DNA from 2 places in the Bradyrhizobium sp. ISRA430 genome. Region 2 is predicted to be linked to the other one. Evidence: riboswitches for the same ligand, from Rfam matches in the RefSeq annotation. Region 2 holds a riboswitch; the other holds the start of a gene.
The links. Region 2 has a riboswitch for S-adenosylmethionine ahead of MTX21_RS29840 (homoserine O-acetyltransferase). Riboswitches for the same ligand answer to the same signal wherever they lie in the genome.
Positions count from the first base shown of each region.

Region 1: it holds a riboswitch for S-adenosylmethionine, as region 2 does, so the genes downstream of both, MTX21_RS23650 (O-succinylhomoserine sulfhydrylase) here and MTX21_RS29840 (homoserine O-acetyltransferase) in region 2, are expected to answer to the same signal.

Region 1 is NZ_CP094516.1:4,967,421-4,974,579, forward strand. It holds gene MTX21_RS23630 (MATE family efflux transporter) at 1-1,331, opposite strand, end outside; gene MTX21_RS23635 (hypothetical protein) at 1,714-2,766, opposite strand; gene MTX21_RS23640 (PAS domain S-box protein) at 2,871-3,290, opposite strand; gene MTX21_RS23645 (2'-deoxycytidine 5'-triphosphate deaminase) at 3,602-4,708, opposite strand; SAM riboswitch at 4,818-4,897, shown strand; gene MTX21_RS23650 (O-succinylhomoserine sulfhydrylase) at 4,972-6,159, shown strand; gene MTX21_RS23655 (SGNH/GDSL hydrolase family protein) at 6,364-7,159, opposite strand, start outside.
Region 2 is NZ_CP094516.1:6,278,466-6,285,624, reverse strand. It holds gene MTX21_RS29850 (alpha/beta hydrolase) at 185-1,048, shown strand; gene metW (methionine biosynthesis protein MetW) at 1,252-1,914, opposite strand; gene MTX21_RS29840 (homoserine O-acetyltransferase) at 1,917-3,119, opposite strand; SAM riboswitch at 3,215-3,294, opposite strand; gene MTX21_RS29835 (chorismate mutase) at 3,487-4,335, shown strand; gene hisC (histidinol-phosphate transaminase) at 4,369-5,466, shown strand; gene MTX21_RS29825 (prephenate/arogenate dehydrogenase family protein) at 5,463-6,398, shown strand; gene MTX21_RS29820 (hypothetical protein) at 6,473-6,697, opposite strand; gene MTX21_RS29815 (DUF2125 domain-containing protein) at 6,827-7,159, opposite strand, start outside.

The sequences.
Region 1 (7,159 bases), 1.3 Mb from region 2:
GCGGCCAGCCAGAAGAAGCTTTGCGCGGTGGCATCATGGGTCGACAGCCACCACCCGCAAGCCGCGATGTAGACGAGCCGCGCGGTCTGCGCCAGCACCGGCCCGATCACCTTGGCCGCGCCTTGCGAGGAGAAATACATCGTCGAGGCAAGGCCGATGAAGGCGTAGAACGGCGCCACCGTCGACAGATATTGATGGCTCGTTCCGCGCACCGCCGCGCTGTCGGTGAAGATGTTGACCCAGAGATCGGGGAACAGCGCGACAAGGCACGCCGGCGCGCCGACCGCCACGAAGGCGGATGCACCCGCGATCCAAGCGATGCGCCGGGCACGCGCGATGCGGCCGGCGCCGACCGCCATGCCGATCATCGGCACCGAGGCGATGCCGAACGAGAACGCGATCGAGGTCAGCAGAAACTCGAGCCGGGCGCCGATGCCGTAGCCGGCGAGGATCGCGGTGCCGAACTTCGCCAGCATGTGGGTGAAGATCGAGATCGTCAGCACCGATTGCAGCGGCGAGAAGCAGGCAATGGCGCCGACCTTCAGGATGTCGAAGAACATCGCCCATTGAATGCGCAAGCCGCGCAGCTTCGGCACGACACGGGCACGGCCGGAAAACAGGTACCAGCCCATCACGCAGATGTTCATCGAATAGGCGATCAGCGCGCCGGCCGCGACGCCGCGCATGCCGAGTTGCGGCACCGGCCCGAGTCCGAGCCCCAGCGTGCCGCCGAGCACGACCTGCCAGACCGCGGAGTTAAGGATCAGCAGCGAGGGCAGCTTCATGTTGCCGGTGCCGCGCAACACGCCGGCCATGGTGTTGAGCAGCCAGGGCAGCACAGCGCCGCCGAAGAACACCTGCGTGTAGGCGATCGCATGCGCGAGCACCGCGCCGCGGCCGCCGAGCACTTCCAGGAGCCGCGGCCCGAAGATGAGCATGCCGAGCATGAAGACGAGGCCGAAGCTGATGCCGATCAGCAGCGCATGCGCGGCAAGCGTGCCGGCGCGCTCACGATCGCCGGCGCCCAGCGCGCGTGCGATAGCCGAGGCCACCGCGCCGCCCATCGCGCCGCCCGACATCGTCATGGTCAGGATCACCGTCGGAAACACCAGCGCCATCGCCGCCAGCGCCTCGACGCCGAGCCGGCCGATATAGGAGGTCTCCGCGATCACCACGCAGGTGCCCGCCGACAGCGCAACCACGTTCGGCCACGCAAGCCCGAGCAGCGTGCGCAGGATCGGTCCATCGGTGAGCGCGCTCTTCACCGGCCGCGAAGGCGGTGGCAGCGGACGCTCTCGTTCATCGACCGGGATTTCGGCGATGTCGGACATTTCCTCTCCGGAGCACGGACGCCGATCAAGGGCGCGGCAATGACTAGGTGTGCCAATGGTTTTCTTCGCGCGGAAGGCGCGCTGCGGTGCTTGTTAGCACGGCGGGCGCAGATTCCTCCTGCGCCGGGCGCAGGCGTGCCCTGCGGCAGCGCATTTCAGCGGATGGAATTGAGCTGCTTCCGCTCCTTCTTCTCCCTCTCCCCGTTCTTACGGGGCCGCGACGAGCTTCGCTCGCGCTGAGAGGACCGGGGTGGGGGGCCGCTTCCGCAATCACGTAAATTGACGGACTCGCGGAAGCCCCCCTCACCCGCATCCCATCTTCGATGGGCTGCGGCCTCTCCCCGCAAGCGGGGAGAGGCGAAACCTGCGGATCGAATCTTCGCTAGCCGATCGTCCACACCAGCGGCGGCCGCCCACCGCCAGCCGCGCGCATGTGCACGCCGATATGCCGGCCGCATCCGGCGGCGAGTCCCCCGAACAGGCCCTCCAGCACCTTGGCGCATACAGGATGATAGTCGGCGACGTCGTCCATCAGCTTCCAGCTCTGCTGGCGAACTTCGAACGTGCCTTCGGACCTCATCGTCTCCTCGGCATCGTCCTGCGCGGCGAATAGCGCTTGCAGGAACGATGCGAACTCGCCCGCGCCACCACGGCTTGCCGACAGCGCCGCTGCGACCTCGTCGAAATACTGCATGCCGATCAGCTTGCCGGTGAGATGCAGCAGATAGCCGGCATCCTCCGGGCCGAAGAGTTGCACCATCACGGGCGCGGCGGTGCGCACATATTCCATGGCGTAGTTGCGATGCGCCTTTTCCAGCCGTGGCTTCGGCCAGCTTGCGACCGGCAAGGCCGGTGCCATCTTCGCATCGAACAGCGGCGCCTCCAGATGCCGCGCGAACACCAGGCGCTGGTCGAGTTCGAGCGGATGATCGTATTCGTAATAGTATCCTTCGAGCCCGTCCTGGCCGTCGACGCTCTGCTTGGTGCAGACGAAGCCGAGCCGGAGATCGCCGAGCGCGACGCCGTTGTTGGCGTGCCAGCCGCGCAGCATCGCGCGCGAGACCTCGCCCGGCACGCCGCAGATCGCGGTGCCCTTCCAGATCCAGCGCGGCGGCGGATAGCGTATCCAGGCCTTAGCGTCACTCTCATACATGTATTCGACGTGCACGCCGCCGATCCAGTTGGAGAGATAGTGATATTGCGCGGCCGCCACCGCGGGCGGCAGATGATTGATCCCGAGCTTCTCGAGCCCGGGCAGGAAGCGCTCCTGCTGCTGTCTCCTGAACACGCGGAAGACGAATTCGGCAGCATCCGCCGTGCCCCGCCGCGTCACCACAGTGAGGATGAGGCCAGTGAAATAGGCGTGGTAGAGGTCGGCGATGGCGCGCCAGCGTTTCCACTGGGCTTCCTGCGCGGAGTCTAAAGCTGCGGCCATGTTCACTCCCGATCGTTGTTTTGATCGAGTGTGTCACTGCCCCTCGTGGCAGGCAACATGATGCGCATGCAGGGCGCCCTGCACGGCTGCCCGTCAATTCCGCATCACGAATTTTGCGACGTTGCCGCCTTGGCGGCGCGCTCGCGCTCGACCCGCTCGGTCACGTCGCGCGCCATCGCCACCGACCCCTGCACGGCGCCGCCGGCGTCCCGCACCAGCGCGAACGTCATCTCAATGTAGAGCCTGCGTCCGCTCTTATGCAACGCGCGGGTCAGCGTCGGCCGCCCTGCAAGCTTCATCGCGCCGCTCGCAATCGCAGCCTCAAATCCCTTCCAATGCGCGGCGCGCAAATGTTCGGGAATGATCAGATCGAGATTTTGGCCGAGCGCTTCTTCCGCGGAGAAGCCGAACAGAGCGCTCGATGCCCGATTCCAGCGCACGATCGTGCCCGAGCGATCCGAATAGATCAGCGCATCCGCGACGTCGTCGAGGATTCTTGCGTCGAGTTGGGGTTGATCTGTCATTTCGGTACCTCGCACGAAATGTAGCCCGGATGAAGCGCAGCGCAATCCGGGATATTTGGTGGGGAGAGTTCCGAATGTCGCTTCGCGACCTGACGCACATTCGGTGTCATCGCCCGACTTGATCGGGCGATCCAGTATTCCAGAGGCCGTGACGAATACGGAGAAGCTGCGGCGTACTGGATTCCCCGCTTTCGCGGGGAATGACAGCGGAGAAATATGCGAAACAGTCGCCCGCATCAGCGCGAAGCGAGCTGCGGGATCACCAGATCCCGGATGTCGCTTCGCTGCATCCGGGCTGCTGCAGGATGTTGCTACACTCGAAAATGCTTCGATAGCTTGAGGCCCTGCGCCTGGTAGTTGGAGCCGATGCGCTGGCCGTACATCGCGTCGGGCCGCGCCAGCATCTTCTCGTAGACGAGGCGGCCGACGATCTGGCCGTGCTCGAGGATGAAGGGCACTTCGCGCGAGCGCACCTCCAGCACCGCGCGGGCGCCCTGCCCGCCGGCGCCGGCATAGCCGAAACCGGGATCGAAGAAGCCGGCATAGTGCACGCGGAATTCGCCGACGAGCGGATCGAATGGCACCATCTCCGCGGCGTAGTCGGGCGGCACCTGCACGGCTTCCTTGGAGGCGAGGATGTAGAACTCGCCGGGATCGAGGATGAGGTTGCCGTCGGGACGCGCCGAGATCGGCTCCCAGAAATCCTCAACCGCGTAGCCGGAGCGGCGGTCGACATCGACCACGCCGGTGTGGCGCTTGGCGCGGTAGCCGACGAAACCGCCGCCCTTCTCGCCGGAGAGATCGACCGAAACGGCGACACCGCCGGAGAGATCGGCCTCATCGATGTCGACGAGACGCTCGGCCGCATGCAACGCATCGAGCTCATCGGCATTGAGGATGGCATCGCCGGTGCGGAAGCGCACCTGCGACAGCCGCGAGCCCTCACGCACCAGCACCGGAAAGGTCTTCGGGCTGATCTCGGCATAGAGCGGACCGTGATAGCCGGCGCCGATCATGTCGAAGCGGCGGGTGCCGTCGGCGATCACGCGGGTGAAGACGTCGAGCCGGCCGGTGGAGCTCTTCGGGTTCGCCGCGGCGACGATCTCCGGCGGCAGCGCGAGGCTTTCCAGCAGCGGCACGATGTAGACGCAGTTGGTCTCCAGCACCGCGCCGTCGGCGAGACTGAACTCGTGCAGCTTCAATTCGTCGATGCGTTCGGCGACGGTGGCCCCGGGGCCCGGCAGAAAGCTCGCGCGCACGCGGTAGGCGATGTCGCCAAGGCGCAGGTCGAGGCTTGCGGGCTGGATCTGGCTTTCGACGAAGTCGTAGGCGGGCAGGATGAGCCCGTCATCCGCCATCGCCGCGATCATGCGGTCGGGCAGGATACCATTGGCATCGGCGGCAACCGTGAACGTCAAACGGTGGTCCTCAACTCGGGTCAAAACGCATCCGATACGCGGAAAAACGAACCTTTTACCGCTATCCGATGGACGCCTTGACGGGAAGGGCGCGGCAGAATAAGAGCATGACTTATCCCGTGGTGATTTGAGCCGGCCGGCTTGCAGCCACGTTAAATAAGTCGCTAAACAGGCCGGGGACCTCTGTGATCCCGGCCAGTGGAGATATCCAGGCCGGTTTTTTTGTGACCATTTTCGCTCATGTGGTCACGTCGGAGGTACCTATGTCGAAGTCGCCTGCCAACTATCGTCCCGAAACCCGCCTGGTCCATTCCGGCACTCTGCGCTCGCAATATGGCGAGACGTCGGAGTCGCTGTTCCTGACCCAGGGCTACGTCTACGGCAGCGCCGAGGAGTGCGAGGCGCGGTTCAAGGGCGAGGATCCCGGCTTCATCTACTCGCGCTATTCCAACCCGACCATCGCCATGTTCGAGCGCCGCATGATCGAGCTGGAGGGCGCCGAAGCCGCCCGCTCGGCGGCGACCGGCATGGCCGCGGTAACCACCGCGATCCTGGCGCCACTGAAGGCCGGCGATCACGTGGTGGCCTCGCGGGCGCTGTTCGGCTCGTGCCTCTATGTCGTGCAGGACCTGTTGCCGCGCTACGGCATCGAGACGACGCTAGTGGACGGCCTCGACCTCGACCAGTGGCAGCGTGCGCTGAAGCCGAACACCAAGACGTTCTTCCTGGAAAGCCCGACCAATCCGACGCTCGACGTGCTCGACATTCCCGCCATCGCCGAGATCGCGCACAAGGGCGGCGCACGGCTCGTCGTCGACAATGTGTTCGCAACCCCGATCTGGCAGAGCCCGCTCGCGCTAGGCGCCGACGTCGTGGTCTATTCCGCGACCAAGCATATCGACGGCCAGGGCCGCTGCCTGGGCGGCATCATCCTCTCCTCGGAAGCTTTCATCGCCGAACACATCCACAATTTCATGCGCCAGACCGGGCCGTCGATCTCGCCCTTCAATGCCTGGGTTCTGCTGAAAGGCCTGGAGACGCTCGGCGTGCGCGTGCGCGCGCAGACCGATACGGCCGCCCGTGTCGCCGAAGTGCTGGCGAGCCATCCGAAGATTTCGCGATTGGTCTACCCCGGCCGCGCCGACCATCCGCAGGCGGCGTTGGTGAAGAAGCAGATGCGCGGCGGCTCGACACTGGTCGGCTTCGAGGTGAAGGGCGGCAAGGCGGCTGCTTTCCGCGTGCTGAACGCGCTCAAGCTCGCGAAGATCTCCAACAATCTCGGCGACGCCAAGAGTCTCGTCACGCATCCGGCGACCACGACGCATCAGCGCCTGAAGCCGGAAGACCGCGCCGCGCTCGGCATCAGCGAGGGCTTCATCCGCTTCTCCACGGGGCTGGAGCATGCGGACGATCTGATCGAGGATCTCACCGCGGCGCTGGAAAAGGCGTGAGATCGCAGAGAAGTCGCAAATCGTAGGGTGGGCAAAGCGCAGCGTGCCCACCATTCACGATCACACTGTCGATAGATGGTGGGCACGGCGCGCCAAGAGCGCGCCTTTGCCCACCCTACAACTGCAGCGCTGGAGCAGGCGTGAGGTACGAATGGCGAGTGGTGAATCCCTATTCGCTATTCGCGATTCCCTACTCGCTTCTGCCTACATCGGCCGATACGTCCGCACGTCCGCCGGCACATTCACGCCGAGCTTGATCTGACCGACGGACTGGATGATGTCGTCGCCGAGGAGCTGGGCGAAGCAGGCATAGCCCCAGTCGTTCATGTGCAGGCCGTCGGCGATGACGAAGCTCTCCACCGGGATCGCCTGCTTCTCGTGCCACTCGCGCATCACCTCGAAGCGCGGAAAGATGCCGACGTGACGGAGCTCGGCGACCTTACCGAGTAGCTTCACCATCTTGCCGGCGCTCTCGGCGCGCCGATTGACCTGTGGCGAATATTGCGGGTCGACCAGCACGATGTCGGCGCCGCCGGCGGCCTGGATGCGGCCGATGCCGTCCTCGACGAGCTTCGCCGTCTCGCCGGGATCGAGATTGCGCAGCACGGCGTTGGTGCCGACCTGCCAGATCACGAGATCCGGATGCCGGTCGATCACCTCCGTCTGAAGGCGCTTCATCATCTCGGGCGCGTCCTCGCCGCCGACGCCGGCGTTGATGACGCTGATGTCGGCGGTTGGATAGTGCCGGCGAAGCTGGGCTGCGAGGCGGTTCGGGTAGTTGAACTCCGGCGAGCTCGCGCCGAAGCCTGCGGTCGACGACGATCCGAACGCAACGATGACGACGGGCTTGCCCTCGACCAGCTTGTTCGCGACATGCGGCAGCGAGCCCATCGTCTTCGCGCCGCCCTTCGGCGGCAGGCAGGGCACGCGGTTGAAGATGTCGCCCGCGGACTTTGCCGCCTGCTTCACCTTGTCAATGGCGCGCGCGGTGATGCCGCGC
Region 2 (7,159 bases):
CGACATCCGTCGGGCCGTAAAAACGTTAGATGTGGCAAGAACAAGACATCGCACCGCGCTGCAAAACGCCACTTCCGGAATTGTTGCGATGATTTTGTGTCGCTGCTGGTCTGAGGCTGCCGTATTGCTGCCGACAGCATTAACTGCGATCCTGTTCGCACGGCTTTATGAGAGGGAAAGGTTAATGCCCCACGCCACGACCAGGGACGACGTCCGCATCTATTTCGAGGAAGCGGGCCAGGGATCGCCCATCATTTTTCTGCACGAGTTCGCGGCCGACTACACCAATTGGGAGCCGCAGATGCGCTACTTTTCGCGCGGCCACCGCTGCATCACCTATTCCGCGCGCGGCTATACGCCGTCGGACGTACCGACGGGCGATGTCTACACCTACAAGCACTTCTACACCGATGCGTTGGCCGTGCTCGATCATCTCAAGATCGATCGCGCACATCTCGTCGGTCTGTCGATGGGGGCGTATTCGTCATTGCAGATCGGCCTCAACGCGCCAGAGCGCGCATTGTCGATGACGCTCGCCGGCGTCGGCTCCGGCTCGGAGCTCGAGAACCTTGAGGCATGGCGGAAGCAGTGCCGCGACAACGCCGAACAGTTCGAGACGCTCGGCTCCATTGAGGTCGCCAAGGTCACGCGCGAGGCGCCGAGCCGGATTCCCTTCCTGGTGAAGGACCCGCGCGGCCATGCCGATTTCTACGCGGCGCTGGCACGGCATGACGCCAAGGGATCGGCCAACACGATGCGCGGATTCCAGGGCGGCCGTCCCTCGATCTACACGATGACGGATGCGATCAAGGCTGTGGCGACGCCCACGCTGATCATCTGTGGCGATGAGGACGATCCGTGTGTCGGGCCGAGCCTGTTCCTGAAGCAGCATTTGCCGGCGGCCGGGCTCGCGATGTTTCCGAAGTCGGGCCACGTGCTCAATCTGGAGGAGCCCGCGCTGTTCAACGCGACGGTGGAGCGGTTCGTCACGCTGGTGGAAGCCGGGCGATGGCCGGTGCGCGATCCGAGGTCGATGCCGGCGAATTAGTCCGACCGCATCACCAGGCACTCCGTCATTGCGAGCGCAGCGAAGCAATGACGAAGTGTAGCATCAGCTCCTCATCCTGAGGAGCGGAACGCGCGTCTCGAAGGATGGAAGGCCCGGCTGGTAGCCTCGCCCTTCGAGACGCCGCTACGCGGCTCCTCAGGGTGAGGGTCTACCAGATAGCTTCGCTCGCGCGGACGAAGACACTATTTCCTCCCGCCGCGGCTCAGCAGGAACACGCCCTGCTCGCCGAACAGATTCCACACCCACCAGGGCAGCCGCACCCGCAAGGGATGGCCATAGAGGTCGAGCGCCTCGGCGCGCTCCATCTTGACGTGGATCTCGTCGCAGAGCTGGACGAAATCCTTGATGGTGCAGAAGTGGATGTTGGCGGTGTCATACCAGGTCGCCGGGAGGTTCTCCGTGCGCGGCATGTGGCCGCCGATCAGGAGCTGCAAGCGCATCTTCCAGTAACCGAAGTTCGGGAACGACACGATCGCGCGGTGGCCAATGCGCAGCAGATTCTCCAGCACCACCCGCGGCTGCCGCGTCGCCTGCAGCGTCTGCGACAGGATCACGTAGTCGAAGGCGTCGTCGGGATAGTTGACGAGATCGGCGTCGGCGTCGCCCTGCACCACCGCAAGCCCCTTGGCGACGCAGCGGTTGACGCCCTCGCGCGACAGCTCGATGCCGCGCCCGTCGATGCCGCGGGTCTCCAGAAGCTGAAGCAGGTCGCCGTCGCCGCAGCCGACATCGAGCACCTTCGAGCCCGGCTTGACCATCTCGGCGACCAAGAGATGGTCGGCGCGGTAATGGCCGGGGTACTCGGCGGCAAGGCCGTTGAGCGGCAGTAGTTCCTGTACAGACATCGCTAGCTGCCCTTGCTGGTGAGTCCGCGCGCCTTGCCTGCCGATTGCAGGAAGGCGCGAGAGATATCGAAGAATTCGGGGACGTCGAGCAGGAAGGCGTCATGGCCGCGATCGGTCTCGATCTCGGCGAACGATACCCGCGCGCTCGACGCGTTCAGCGCATGCACCAGCGCGCGCGATTCCGAGGTCGGGAACAGCCAGTCCGAGGTGAATGACACCACGCAGAACCGTGTCTTGATGCCGGTGAACGCTTTCGCCAGCACGCCGTCGTGGTCGGCGGCGATGTCGAAATAATCCATCGCACGCGTCAAGTAGAGATAGCTGTTGGCGTCGAAGCGCTCGACGAAGGAGGAGCCCTGATAACGCAGGTAACTCTCGACCTGGAAGTCGGCATCGAACGAGAAGGTCGGCAGTTCGCGATCCTGCATGCGCCGGCCGAACTTGCGGTGCAGCGCGGCGTCCGAGAGATAGGTGATATGGGCTGCCATCCGCGCCACCGCGAGACCGCGGTGCGGATGGAGGCCGCGATCGGTGTAGCGGCCATTGTGCCAGTCGGGATCGGCCATCACGGCCTGCCGGCCGAGTTCGTGGAAGGCGATGTTCTGCGCCGAATGCCGTGTCGAGCAGGCAATCGCGAGCGCCGAGAACACGCGGCCCGGATAGGCCGCGGTCCATTGCAGCACCTGCATGCCGCCCATCGAGCCACCAACCACCGCAAACAGCGTGGCGATGCCGAGCCGGTCGATCAGCATGGCCTGTGCGCGCACCATGTCGGGGATGGTGATGACCGGGAAATCCAGCCCCCACACCTTGCCGGTCGCGGGATTGATTGAGGCAGGCCCGGTCGAGCCCATGCAGCCGCCAATCACATTGGAGCAGATGATGAAATATCGGCTCGGATCAAGCGGGCGGCCGGGGCCTACCAAGGTGTCCCACCAGCCCGGCTTGCCGGTGACCGGATGCACGTTGGCGACATGCTGGTCGCCGGTCAGCGCATGGCAGATCAGAACGGCATTGGTGCGTTCGGCGTTGAGCTCGCCATAGGTCTGGTAGGCGATCTGGAACGGCGAGAGATCGATGCCGCAATCGAGCGGCAGCGGCTGATCCGCGCCAAAATGCGCGACCTCCGAGCTCGGATGATCCACCTCATGCGACCGGTCGTCGGCACTGATCGCCGGACTGGGAATCGACTTGACGCCAACCATCTCTGACCATCGACCTCGTTTGCGATCAGCCCTCGCGAGCCGCCGCTGAAATCAGGCCATGAAAAACCCGGCCTGAACGATAGGTTCGGCCGGGATCGGATGCGTCCCCGGCCTGTTTAGCGAGTTTTTTAACGTGGCTGCAAGCCGGCCGGCTCAAATGACCACGGAACAGGCAAAAACTACTGGCTTGGGCGGTTTTCGTCAAGCCGCGGTCCGGATTAACCAAATTCGTCCCCGTTAGGTCTGCCAAAAAGGCCGTCATTTCTCTTTGCTTTCGCCGCCCATCCTGCCTAATCAGGACCTTGACCCGCAGCGGATCCGGCCTGCCGATCCGCCTTGGACCGCCTCTCAACAGCACCTGACAGATATGTCCCAACGTCCGCCCGCGCCACCATCGTTGCAGGAATTGCGCAAGGAGATCGATGCGATCGACGAGGGCATGCATCGCCTCCTGATGCAGCGTGGCGACATCATCGACCGCCTGATCCAGGTGAAGCAGACCCAGGAGGTGGGCTCCGCCTTCCGGCCCGCACGCGAGGCCGACATGATGCGCCACCTCGTCCAGCGCCATCGCGGCATCCTGCCGCTCGACACGGTCGAGAGCATCTGGCGCGTCATCATCTCGACGTTCACCTACGTCCAGGCGCCGTTCGCGGTGCATGCCGACGTGTCGGTGAGCGAGCCCGCGATGCGCGATTCCGCGCGATTTCACTTCGGCTTTACTGTTCCTTACGTCGCGCATTTCAGCGCGCAGGCGGCGGTCGAGGCCGTGGCGAAATCCAAGGGCGATCTGGCGCTGGTCTCGGCGACCTCCAGCCGCACGCCTTGGTGGCTCTCGCTGGAGGAAGTTGGCGCGCCAAAAATCATCGCGCGGCTGCCCTTCGTCGAGCGCGCTGACCATCCGGCGGCGCTGCCGGTGTTCGTGGTCTCGCGCGTCGCCGACAGCGCCATGGTGACGGAGGTCGAGACGTTCAGCGTGCGCGTGTCCGGGTGGAATGCCGAGATCGCACGCGCCCTGTCGCCGCTCGCCGAGATCGTGGCGGTGCCCGATACCGCGTTCGACGGCGCGGCGCTCCTGATCTCGATCACTGCGGCGACGAGCCTCGACAGGATCAAGGCAGCCCTGATCGACGCGGGGGCCTCGGTCCGCTCCACGGCCCTCGTCGGCAGCCACGCAACGCGCTATACGGTGGCCCCGACCGGGACGAAATCGTAAATCGCGAGCCGCCCCGCCAATCCGGAGTCCAAGATGTCCCGCCCCGTGCCGAATCCCGGCATTCTCGATATTGCGCCCTACACGCCCGGCAAGAGCCCGGTGCCGGAGCCGGGCCGCAAGGTGTTCAAGCTGTCGGCCAACGAGACGCCGTTCGGGCCCTCGCCCAAGGCGATCGAGGCCTTCACGCACGTGGCGACGCATCTCGAGGACTATCCGGAAGGCACCTCGCGCGTGCTGCGCGAGGCGATCGGCCGTTCCTTCGGTCTCGACCCAAACCGCATCATCTGCGGGGCCGGCTCGGACGAGATCCTCAATCTGCTCGCCCACACCTATCTGAGCCATGGCGATGAAGCGATCTCGACAACCCATGGCTTCCTTGTCTACCCGATCGCGACCATGGCGAACGGGGCCAGGAACATCGTGGCGCCCGAGAAGAACCTCACTGCCGACGTCGACGCCATCCTCAACGCGGTGACGCCGCGCACCAAGCTGGTCTGGCTCGCCAATCCCAACAACCCCACCGGCACCTATCTGCCGTTCGACGAGGTCAAGCGCCTGCGCGCCGGCCTGCCCTCGCACATCCTGCTGGTGCTCGACGCCGCCTATTGCGACTACGTTTCTCGTAACGATTACGAAATGGGCATCGAGCTCGTCGCCACGACCGAGAACACCGTGGTGACGCACACCTTCTCCAAGATCCACGGCCTCGCGGCGCTGCGCATCGGCTGGATGTTCGGGCCCGAGCACATCATCGACGCGGTCAACCGCATCCGCGGCCCCTTCAACGTGTCGACGCCGGCGATGTACGCCGCGGTCGCCGCGATCGAGGACACCGCGCATCAGGCGATGTCGAAGCAGTTCACCGAGACCTGGCGCAACTGGCTGACCGAGGAGATCGGCAAGCTCGGGCTCAAGGTGACGCCGAGCGTTGCCAATTTCGTGCTGATCCACTTCCCGACCGACAAGGGCAGGACCTCGGATGACGCCGACGTCTTCCTGACCAAGCGGGGCCTGGTGCTGCGGGCGCTGAAGAACTACGGCCTGCCGCATGCGCTGCGCATGACCATCGGCACCGAGGAGGCCAACCGCCTCGTGGTCGAAGCCTTGCGCGAGTTCATGGCCGGCAAATGAGCGCGCTTCCGCACTTCCAGCGCGTCGCGCTGATCGGCTTCGGGCTGATCGGCGGCTCGATCGCGCGCGCTGCGAAGCTTCAAGGGCTTGCGGGCGAGATCGTCACCACCGCACGCTCGGAGAAGACGCGTGCACGGGTCGTCGAGCTCGGCATCGTCGACCAGGTCGTGGCGACCAACGCGGAAGCGGTGAAGGACGCCGATCTCGTCATCCTCTGCATCCCCGTCGGTGCCTGCGGGCCGGTGGCGCAGGAGATCGCTGCGCATCTGAAGCCCGGCGCGATCATCTCCGATGTCGGCTCGGTCAAGGGCGCCATCGTAAAGGACATGGCGCCGCATCTGCCACAAGGCATTCATTTCGTCCCGGCGCACCCGGTGGCGGGCACCGAGCATTCGGGGCCGGACTCCGGCTTCGCCGAGCTCTTCACCAACCGCTGGTGCATCCTCACCCCGCCCGAAGGGACCGACACCGCCGCCGTCGAACGGCTGCGCGGCTTCTGGACCGCGCTCGGTGCCAAGGTCGAGGTGATGACGCCGGATCACCATGACCTCGTGCTCGCCATCACCAGCCATCTGCCGCATCTGATCGCCTACACCATCGTCGGCACTGCCGACGAGCTGGCGCAGGTAACGGAATCCGAGGTGATCAAGTTTTCGGCCGGCGGCTTTCGCGATTTCACCCGCATCGCGGCGTCCGATCCGACGATGTGGCGCGACGTCTTCCTCGCCAACAAGGAAGCCGTGCTGGAGATGCTCGGCACCTTCAACGAGGATCTCGCAAAGCTCACCCGCGCGATCCGGCGCGGTGACGGCGAAGCCCTGTTCGACCATTTCACCCGCACCCGCGCCATCCGCCGCGGCATCGTCGAGATCGGCCAGGATTCGGCCGCGCCCGATTTCGGCCGGCCGCACGCTGCGCTCGACAAGAAATGACGAGCATGGGCCCAGCCGATCGGATCCGGCCGGGCCCACCTCAGAACGCGCAGCGCTCACGGACGGAAGCAATCCTATTTGGCCTTGGCTGGGTGCGGCATCAGGTGCCGCGGCGACTTCGCCATCGGCGGCACGAACGCCATCACATCCCGCGCGCCGCTGAGTGCGGCGGCACGATCGCCATTGGGGTACTGGGCCGCGAAAGCGGCCGGCTCCTGCGATTGCCACTGCGCGAGCGCGGGCGTCGCAAATGCGGTCGTGACGGCAATGGCGGCAATGAACAGCTTGGACTTCGTCATGGTGGTCTCTCCTGAACCGGCCGCTAAATTGCGCGGCCGACATGGAGAGAGACCGGACGTCGCAGCCTCGCATTCCCGGTGCGGGGCCGCTTCGCCATCACGATGGCGCGAAGGTGCCGTGACGGCCCGTCAATAGAGCGGCGGGATCTGTCCGACCTTGATCGGGCCGAGCAGCACCGCGCCGTCGACGAAGCGCAACGGGAAGCTGCGGGCCTTCTTGCCCTCCAGCGTGCTCTCGGTGCCGAGCGAATTGATGCCGGCGGCAACCCCGACATTGGCGTTCTGCTTGACGACCTTGCCGAGGCCGGGAATGGCGCGATCGAGCGCGCCGAACAGATTGTTGAGGTCCTGCGTCTTCACGCCAGGCGCAACACGATCGAGCGTCGATTGCGGCACGCCCTCCTCCAGCATCTTCTCGATGCCCAGCGCCGGGATAACCCGCTCGAGGCCGGCCACCGTCAT